DNA from 3 places in the Peribacillus muralis genome. Region 3 is predicted to be linked to each of the others. Evidence: riboswitches for the same ligand, from Rfam matches in the RefSeq annotation. Region 3 holds a riboswitch; each other region holds the start of a gene.
The links. Region 3 has a riboswitch for cyclic di-AMP ahead of ABE28_RS20175 (TrkH family potassium uptake protein). Riboswitches for the same ligand answer to the same signal wherever they lie in the genome.
Positions count from the first base shown of each region.

Region 1: it holds a riboswitch for cyclic di-AMP, as region 3 does, so the genes downstream of both, ABE28_RS04705 (APC family permease) here and ABE28_RS20175 (TrkH family potassium uptake protein) in region 3, are expected to answer to the same signal.
Region 2: it holds a riboswitch for cyclic di-AMP, as region 3 does, so the genes downstream of both, ABE28_RS01330 (cation:dicarboxylate symporter family transporter) here and ABE28_RS20175 (TrkH family potassium uptake protein) in region 3, are expected to answer to the same signal.

Region 1 covers NZ_CP017080.1:978,913-982,197, reverse strand. The annotation lists gene ABE28_RS04705 (APC family permease) at 181-2,007, opposite strand; cyclic di-AMP (ydaO/yuaA leader) riboswitch at 2,149-2,292, opposite strand; gene ABE28_RS25425 (hypothetical protein) at 2,450-2,587, shown strand; gene ABE28_RS24850 (hypothetical protein) at 3,085-3,255, shown strand.
Region 2 covers NZ_CP017080.1:269,059-272,343, reverse strand. The annotation lists gene ABE28_RS01335 (hypothetical protein) at 1-516, opposite strand, end outside; gene ABE28_RS01330 (cation:dicarboxylate symporter family transporter) at 838-2,097, opposite strand; cyclic di-AMP (ydaO/yuaA leader) riboswitch at 2,269-2,415, opposite strand; gene ABE28_RS01325 (efflux RND transporter periplasmic adaptor subunit) at 2,601-3,285, opposite strand, start outside.
Region 3 covers NZ_CP017080.1:4,161,355-4,164,639, forward strand. The annotation lists gene ABE28_RS20165 (MFS transporter) at 1-644, opposite strand, end outside; gene ABE28_RS20170 (hypothetical protein) at 875-1,066, opposite strand; cyclic di-AMP (ydaO/yuaA leader) riboswitch at 1,317-1,459, shown strand; gene ABE28_RS20175 (TrkH family potassium uptake protein) at 1,641-2,978, shown strand; gene ABE28_RS20180 (potassium channel family protein) at 3,002-3,285, shown strand, end outside.

The DNA.
Region 1 (3,285 bases), 1.7 Mb from region 3:
CGTTAATCATTATGTACTCGAATATTGACTGCAGCTTTCTTCGATATATCTAATAAGGGCAGTTTTTCACTTTACTGCATAAAGGGCAAAAAAAAAACTGCAGGCAAACCCAAATTTTCATCGAGTTTGCCTACAGCAAGAAGCAACCCTGAGCAGGGTTGCTTCCATATTATAAGCGGTTTACTTCTTCAAATGATATGGAACGGTCGTAACCACTACATTCCTTCTATAAAGTAAGTAGGCACGAATCAGTAAACTGGATTGGTTATGGAGAATGTTGTGCCAGCCCTTCTTCGGAATGAATTGCGGGATGATGACTGTAACTTGATAGTTGGATTCCCTTGCCTTATGCTCAACCGTATCTACAAATTTAGTCAATGGCTGAATGATGCTGCGGTAGTACGAATGAAGTGTGACGAGCCTGATATCCGGCTGCCAATTCTTCCATTTTTCTTCGAATTTCTTTTCATCCTCCCTTTCAAAGGAGATATATACGGCAATGATTTGATCTGCAGAAAGAGATTTGGCATAATTCAAGGAGTTCTCGACTACATGCGTGATACCGGCAACAGGAACGATGATGACATTTCCTTGGATGGGAAGAGTCGGCTCACACGTAGTGATTCGCAATTGATCGCCTACCGCATCATAATGTCTCCTTATGCGATGAAACATCAAAATGATGATTGGCAGGAAGACTAAAACAGGCCATACATGCACGAATTTGGTTAAAAAGAAAATGAGCGTGACAATAAAGCTAATGATCGCCCCAATTGAATTAATCGTTAATTTCACGATCCAGCCTTTAGGCTTTTCTCGAATCCATTTAACCATCATACCCGACTGTGACAAGGTGAATGGAATGAAAACACCTACTGCATAAAGGGGAATGAGATTCTCGGTATGCCCCCCAAAAGCGACTATCAGGATAATCGATGCAAGCCCAAGAATGATGATTCCATTGGAATATCCCAAGCGGTCGCCTCTTATCGTAAACATCCTTGGAATGAACTTATCCTTGGCCAAATTGACCGCGAGCAGCGGGAAAGCAGAATACCCAGTATTGGCAGCAAGAATCAAGATTAATGCCGTCGTGCCTTGTATAAAGAAATACATGAAGTTCCTTCCAAATATCTGTTCGGCGATTTGCGAAACCACCGTTACTTCTGCGCTGGGAACTATGCTTAAATAGTAGGCTAGGAAAACAATTCCCGTAAATAATACAGCAAGCAATGAGCCCATCGCGATTAAAGTTTTAGCAGCATTATTCGGTGCTGGATCTTTAAAGTTAGGAATCGCATTGGAGATTGCTTCTACGCCGGTCAAGGCGGAGCTGCCGGATGCAAATGCCCTCAGCAAGATGAATAAACTGATGCCGGCGACTGGTGTCCCAATCGACGCATGCAATTCAGGTGAGACATCGCCAGTCAAGATTTTGTATAGTCCCACCCCGATCAGGATGAATAATGCTAAAACGAACAGATAGACGGGATAGGCCAATACCGAAGCCGACTCCGTTACCCCTCTAAGATTAAGGATGGTAAGCAGGATCACAAAAATGATAGCGATAACGACATTATACGCATGCAGGCTGGGAAATGCGGACGTGATGGCATCCGTACCTGCTGATACGCTTACAGCGACAGTCAATATATAATCCACCAATAAAGATCCACCAGCGATCAGCCCTGGATTTATCCCTAAATTGTTTTTTGAGACGACATAGGCCCCTCCGCCATGCGGGTAAGCAAAAATGATCTGCCTATAGGACAAAATAAGAGCTGTTAACAGGATCAAGACCCCGATGGCAATCGGTATGGAATACCAAAATGCCGCAGCACCAACCGTGATCAAAACGATCAATATTTGTTCCGGACCATATGCAACTGAAGACAAAGCATCAGAAGATAGAATGGCCAACGCTTTTGTTTTGTTAAGCTTTTGATCACCAAGCGCATTTGATTTTAAGGGTCTTCCTATCAAGAACCTCTTAATTGATGATAACATCAAAAATTCCCCCACCATGTTTTAAGTAATAAGTTTAGGTTACCCTGCTAAAGCAAAAACCCAGAAGAAAAAATAAAAATGCCTGCAAGTCATAACTAAATAGACCTGCAGACATCAATTTTTTTGTCTAACAAGCTCCACCTTCCTTCTCATATAACGCTTACGAGGTTAGCTGTCGGATTCGGACCTAAGAGTAGCCCTACCTTGGAAGGATTCACCCCTTGGATTATAAAATAATCCCAATAACGGGTCCCCCGCACCAAATGGTTTAAGCGATTTAGAAATATGAAACTGTTGATTATCATACTCCCGTGAACTGGAAAAGTAAATGAAAATTTTTCATGTAAAAAGAATATTTTTTAGTAACTACGGTTATGTTGATAACCTATGCTCCATACGGAACCAAAACCCTTCAAAACCAGAAAGGATGGCCATGATTCCCATGCCTAAACATACAGTAAAACCAATCATCTCAGATGAATTTTTAGATGAAGTGGTTAAAGAAATCAATGAACAATTCGGCGGTCCACTCAATGAAAACGATCACCGTAACCAACTGGACGGGGAAGAAACAAGGTGATGACTCATTCCCTGTCCGAACGGGACGTGCCAGCCCTTTACGAAACTTATCAATTGCTCCCGATAGCACGTTCAATAGCACCTCTGGTTTTATCTCAACCAGAGGTTTTTGGGCAGATTTTCTTAATTCCTCACAAATTTTTTGGCGACTTGTCCAAACCGTTCTAGCTTATCCTCATAGAATGATAAAGTAGTCATCATAAAAAGAAGCAAGAAAATACGTCATATAACAACAATGATGATATTACATGATTCAAATACTGGATAAGGGAATGATATTTTTCCATTTCATGGCCCTTTTAGATCCGTTAGCCTTATAGGACAAGCCAACGTCTCCTGATTCCCCATTCGACCTACTATTATCCCACTTTTTTCACATTCGGTCTCGGTGGCTTTAAATTAATGCTAGCAAGGGAAAGACCTCATCCATTCACTTCATTCACTTCTTTGACGGCCTTAATTTCATGGTTATCTTACATTCAAAAGGAGGGATGAAACATGTATATGCATCATTCACCAAGAACGGGAATCATACACACCGAGTTGCCGTATCTAGGAATGGCTTCGCAAGTGTACACAGGCTATTTAGAATTCCAAAAGAATTTTGAGGCTGTATCAGAAACCGAAAACCGTCAGTCACTATCTGCCCCTTTAGATGAGTTTGAATGATCACTGACATTGCCTGCTCCATCCTTTTTC
Region 2 (3,285 bases), 1.0 Mb from region 3:
CTTTCGGATTCCGAGCCACGTCCGCTCTACTTTTAGCAGCTCCAGCTTTAACGGAATCAAACTTCCCAACATCATATAAAATGCCGAAAGAGATCGAAAATAAACCTTATTGAACCATCCGTCGTCCTGAGCGAGATATACATATCGGTTATTCAATTTGCGTAAAAAAGGAGGCTGCAAATGAGTTTTCGTATGACCTAAATACAAAAGCTCAGCCAGCTCTCTTCCGTCCAGTTCATCCAGCCCTTCCGCCTCTTCAAAGTCGATCCAGCAAAAATCGCCATACGCACGGACGTTTTCTTTAAGAAGCTTGGCGATGGACTCTGACGAAGCGCTCTCAAGCAACACATTCAAATTGTATTCCCCACCATCGAATTGATGTTTCAGTAATAAGATGGAATCCAAGGAAGATGGCAGTGAATAAGCAAATTCCCGAAAGTTGAGTCCATTGAAAAGGACAAACCGCTCGGAAGCTTGCATATGCATGTATAATATATCATCGCTATCGTTCTTCATAACCAGACCCCCTCCGAACTTGCAATCCATACTGTTATTTTATCAAACTTTTTGGTTTAGACGTAGGTTATATAACCGGGAATATTGAATCTCACTAACTGAACCGCTTTTCGCCCTGCACTTCCACTAATTATAATGAACATATTCGCCACATTTAAATATCCAATCTGCAGAATGCGCCCGAACCGGAAAGATCAACTTCGCCTTTCAACGTGCTTTATAAAACAATGCGATGCTCGTTACCATAGATGCCCCATGCCGAAGCCGCGTTTTAACGTCAAAAAAAAATCCAGAGTGACTCATCACTCTGGATTTTCGTTATTAAGAAACTTGTTTTAATTCCTCAGCGGAAGGAGGATTGAATTGCCCTTCCCATTTAGAGATGACGATTGCAGCAAGTGAATTACCGATAACATTAACCACTGTACGTCCCATATCAAGAATACGGTCGATACCAGCGATGAATGCTAAACCTTCGATTGGAATACCGACTGTTCCCAATGTAGCTAAAAGAACTACGAAGGAAACACCTGGTACGCCTGCAATACCCTTAGATGTAATCATTAGCACTAGCATTAATGTAATTTGCTCATACGCACTTAAGTCGATTCCATACATTTGAGCGATGAAGATAGCTGCTAACGCTTGATATAATGTAGAGCCATCAAGGTTGAATGAATATCCAGTCGGGATAACGAAAGTAGCAATATGCTTCGGACATCCCGCTTTCTCCATTTTCTCCATGATTTTCGGAAGAACGGCTTCTGAACTCGCTGTCGAGAAAGCAAGAATCAATTCCGCTTTAAGAAGCTTAATCAATGTAAAGATATTGAATCCTACAAATTTTGCAATAAGGCCCAGAACGACGATTACAAAGAAAATCATGGTTCCGTAGACAGAAAGCGCTAACTTACCTAATGGAATTAAAGATTCCAAACCGAACTTGGAAATGGTCACACCAATTAGGGCGAATACCCCGATAGGAGCGAATTTCATAACCATATTAGTTAAGTAGAACATTCCCTCCGCTGTACCTTGGAAGAAGCGGAATACTGGTTTCCCTTTCTCACCGATAGCAGCGATGCTTAGTCCAAACAGTACGGAGAAGAAAATAATCGCTAGCATATCGCCTTCTACCATGGCTTTTACTGGATTGGATGGTACAATGTGTATGAGTGTGTCCACAAATGATTCATGCTGCTTCGTTTCTGCTGTATCAACATATGTGGAAATATCCGTTTGTTCCAGATTATTCATGTTCACACCGGCACCAGGCTGGATGATATTAGCTGAAATTAGACCAACAGCAATTGCTGTAAGGGTTACCACTACAAAGTACGAAAGTGATTTAGCACCCAATTTACCTACCGCTTTCAAATCACCTACACCCGCTACGGCAACGATCAAGCTGGAAACAATGATTGGTACAACGATCATTTTAATCATTCTTAGGAAAATGTCCCCGAATGGCTGTAAAAAGTTTTGGGCTGTCGCATTACCATAAAAAATGGCTCCAACGATTATCCCTAGAATTAGACCAATGAAGATCTGGCTCGCTAAACTTAATTTAATTTTCTTCATGTACTTTCCTCACCTTCTATAAAGTCTTTGATGCAAAAACGTTTTGTCTCGGTAAGGGAAACAGATACTAATAGAAAGAAAGTAATTTTTCTTTTTTTGAAAAACTCTATCTTTACGCCGAAAAAAAAGACACTTCATGTGTCGATTTCTTATTGGCGTGAATATTCACACATGTTCCCTTAAAGACGCTGACGAGGTTAGCTGTCGGGTTAGGAATTGGAAACACAAATGCCCTTTCATTTCTGAATTCACCCCTAGCGGATAATATCCACAAATTTGGGTCCCCCGTTCTTGAATAAGATTAAGCGAATTAACTTATAATAAAATATTATACTAAAAGTGTTAATCTGTAAATATTTATTCTTGTTCAGCGTATAAAAAATCTTTAAACATGTCTGAAAATTCTGTATTATACTTCATTTTAACTATAATTCCGTCTTTTGATTCACCCACAAAAGTTATATAGGTATATTATCCAATCTCTTTTCATTTAATGAATTTATTTATTTTTCAAGGATGCCGAGTAACACGTACCGTACCTTTTCCCTTGCGGTGAACTTCTTATACGTTTTGGTCTTCACTTTGTCGAATTGGATGGGAGTAATGAAATGGGAATGGTTTTTCATCACCCTCTCCGGTTCCATCAGGATGACATCACCTACTGCCGGTCCCTTTATAAGTTCCTGTTTTCCTTCCGCCTTAAGTCCCAATGTAACGTAGTGTTTATCCAAATAGCCTTTTTTAGTCAATTTGTAGATATGCGGTTTTTTAGTATCATTAACAGATTTTACAGGGATGGAGGGGACACCCGCCTTTTCATTGGTAATAATGGAAAGATCGACCTTGGCTCCCACCACCAACGGCTCTGCTTCCTCACCATCCGTTTCGATCAAGGCTTGAAACGGGAACTTGTTATCCTTTGTCAGTGTCGGCTCGTCTGCCGGATAAGAATGGATGCGGCTTATTTTCCCCTTCAGTTCCTTTTTCAAAGCAGGGGCGCTTGCCTTTATAGTCATGCCCACTTCAGCCTTTTTCATCTCACTTTCGGAGAAATACCCTTCAATTCCCATATTTGCTGAAGCAATGGATATAATGGGGTTATTGAGGTCTTCATTGATATTCTTAACTATGCCGTCAGTCTCACTCGTCGTCTCAACCGCCTTAGTCTGTGTCTCGATTGAACTTAAC
Region 3 (3,285 bases):
TTCAGGACGATGCCCCAATCCCTTTTCACGATGTTCCAGGATAGGCGATGATCGGTAGGACGATAGGAATCATCTTTTTCAAGATCTGGCATGAATAGCGTGATCACGCCTGAGAATACTAAGGCCAGTGCATTGATATAGATGGCAACGACGGGGGTGCCGATTAAGAAAAGGAGACCCGCTAACGCTGGTCCAATCAAAAAAGCCCCTGAATCGATCAAGCTTCGTAATGAGTTGAATCGTTTTCTCTGTTCAATTGTTAGTAATTTTGTTATATACGTCCTTGATGTTGTACCAAACATGGCCTCTGCCATATTGATCACCAATACGAGCGAATAGATGACCCAAATGGAGGAAGTAAAGGCAAGCAAAGCGATGAATGCCGCCCGGAATAGATCAAGAGTAACCATTAGATTCCGCTTATTCATCCGGTCGATGACGCTGCCTGCCCATACATTGGTCAATAATACCGCCACCGGCTTCACCATAAATAAACCAGCCACCGCTAAGGGCGACTTGGTCAAATCGAGCACGATTAAATTGAGGGCGATGAAATACACCCACGCGCCGAAGTTGGAAATCCCGATCCCGCACAACAAGATCGCAGGATACTTCCAAGAAGCTCCTACATGTTTAAATCTCATCAGTTCCACACCCTTGGTTGCCATGCTCCGTGCTAGGCAGTGTTCAACAGTATTTCCGCCACTTACATTGAAGTCATGTTTTTCTAAATTTTAACATTATCGATCAAGAGCTGTAAATGATTCCACGCAAAAAAACCCATTGAGATCAATGAGTTTAAAAGCGAAACAAGATATGGATTTTTCGGCTCGGCGTTCACTGTCATTCCATGCATGAAGCCACTAGGAAATAATCACCTTTGTGAAAAAAATTTTAACAAGGGATTCTTTTTCTTATCGGTTATTCTTAACTCATTCATGATGATCTGGTCCTCATGATCGGCAATCCATTTTCTTAGTGCATCTTTATCCTGACATTGGGTTAAATAAGTCTGGCCACCCTTGCCTGTAGCATTGATAACATATCGATTGAACGTCTTCTCCATAATTGCCCGCCTTTTTTGTAATGTGTTTGATTTCGTTTAGGATTTCCCAAAAGAACGAATATATATAGTCTCTTAAATCGGATTTTCGAATGAATCGAACCTATCATAATGTGCTAACTAATATTTGTCAATACGTTTTGGAAATGTATAAGTGAAACATAAATTTTCAGTTTTGTTAAAGAAATATATTTTTACAATTTAGGGGTTTACAACTGCTAAATGATGGGAGTAGAATACATTTTATCAATTTAATATATTTCGGCCAAAACTCATGTGATTTGAGTACGGAGGACCCAATTACTTGGGGTTAATTCTGCCTTGCAGAAGGGATGAGATCAGCTCTTTCGCCATCCTACCCGTCAGCTAACTTCGTCGGCTAAAGCGAAGGAGGTCATAAGACCGCCTATTTCGGGAGCTACTTTGCACATTATTTGTGTCAAAATAGCTGTTCGAGTTTTTTCGCAGGTCTTTTTATTATGCTTTAAAAAGCTTCGTAATGAAGATTGATGGTTACTAAATCCATACAATTTCACACATTTCACACATTTCATTTTTATAGGTAGGGATGATCATTTTGATAAAAGCAAAAAATCTATTGGATCCACCAAAAATTCTAGTAATCGGGTTCGGCATCCTGATACTTATCGGGTCCTATTTATTGACCCTGCCGATTTCCACTGAAAGCGGGCATGGTCTTTCTTTTCTGGATGCTCTTTTCACCGCAACATCCGCTACTTGCGTAACGGGGCTTGTCGTAGTGGATACGGGATCGACTTTTTCAACTTTTGGTGAGTTGGTCATCTTAACACTGATTCAAATAGGCGGCTTGGGATTCATGTCATTTGCGACATTTTTCTTTTTCCTATTAGGCAAGAAGATTTCTTTAAAAGGCAGGTTACTTTTGCAGGAGTCCTTAAATAATCTATCCATGGCAGGTGTAGTAAGGTTAGTGAGACGGCTATTGATTTTCACAGCCATTATTGAAGGCATTGGCGCCCTTATCTTATCGATTCGCTTCTCTTTTGACATGCCGATCGGCAAAGCGATTTATTACGGGGTTTTTCATTCCATATCGAATTTCAATAATGCCGGCTTTGATTTAATGGGGGAATTCAGGAGTTTAACCCCCTATGTATCGGATCCATTCATAACCCTTACGGTCGTCTTCCTAATCACGTTTGGCGGAATAGGTTTTATCGTGATGAATGAATTATACGAATATCGTGACACCCATCGTTTATCCGTACATACGAAGATTGTTCTAACGACTAGCTTGATCCTTACGATTGCCGGAGCCATTTTAATCTTTTTATTCGAGTTCGGCAATGTCAAGACATTGCAGCCTTTATCCTTGATGGGTAAAACGTTATCGTCTTTATTTCAGTCGGTTTCACCAAGGACGGCAGGCTCCAATACGTTGAATATCCCTGATTTGACTCAGCCTACCTTACTGCTCATCATTTTCTTGATGTTCGTTGGGGCTTCTCCGGGATCGACTGGCGGCGGGATTAAAACCACTACATTGGCGACGCTTGTCGGAACGGTTTGGTCACAGATTAAAGGAAAGGGTGATGTGGTCTTATTCCGTCACCGTATTGTGAGTGAAACGATTTTCAAAGCATTATCCGTTACATTCATTGGCGTATTCATGGTTTCAAGCATCTCCATTCTGCTGGCCATCACTGAAAGCGGAAGTGACTTCTTGATGATTTTGTTCGAAGCCACTTCAGCATTCGCCACCGTGGGACTCTCGATGGGTTTGACCCCGGAATTATCACCGGTTGGCCGGATGCTCATCATTTTTACGATGTTTGCAGGCCGTGTTGGTCCTTTGACTCTGGCTTTTGCTATCGCCATGCGGCGCAAGCCAGATCAGTTCCGCCGGCCAAAAGGGAAAATCATGATTGGCTAGTCATAAAAGGAGGAGTGTAAAAGATGGGAAGACGACAATATGCCGTAATCGGTCTAGGCAGATTCGGAACCAGTGTGGCACATAGATTGTATACGGCCGACCAAGAGGTTTTGGGTATTGATATCAATGAGGAGAGAGTCGAGAATGCGGAACTGAGCATTACCCATGCAGTCATCGCAGACACAACTGAAGAAGAGACATTGAAATCAATCGGCATCCGTAATTTCGATTGTGTCATCGTAGCCATCGGAAATGACATGCAATCGAGCATTTTAACTACCTTGCTTTTAAAAGAGCTTGGGGTCAA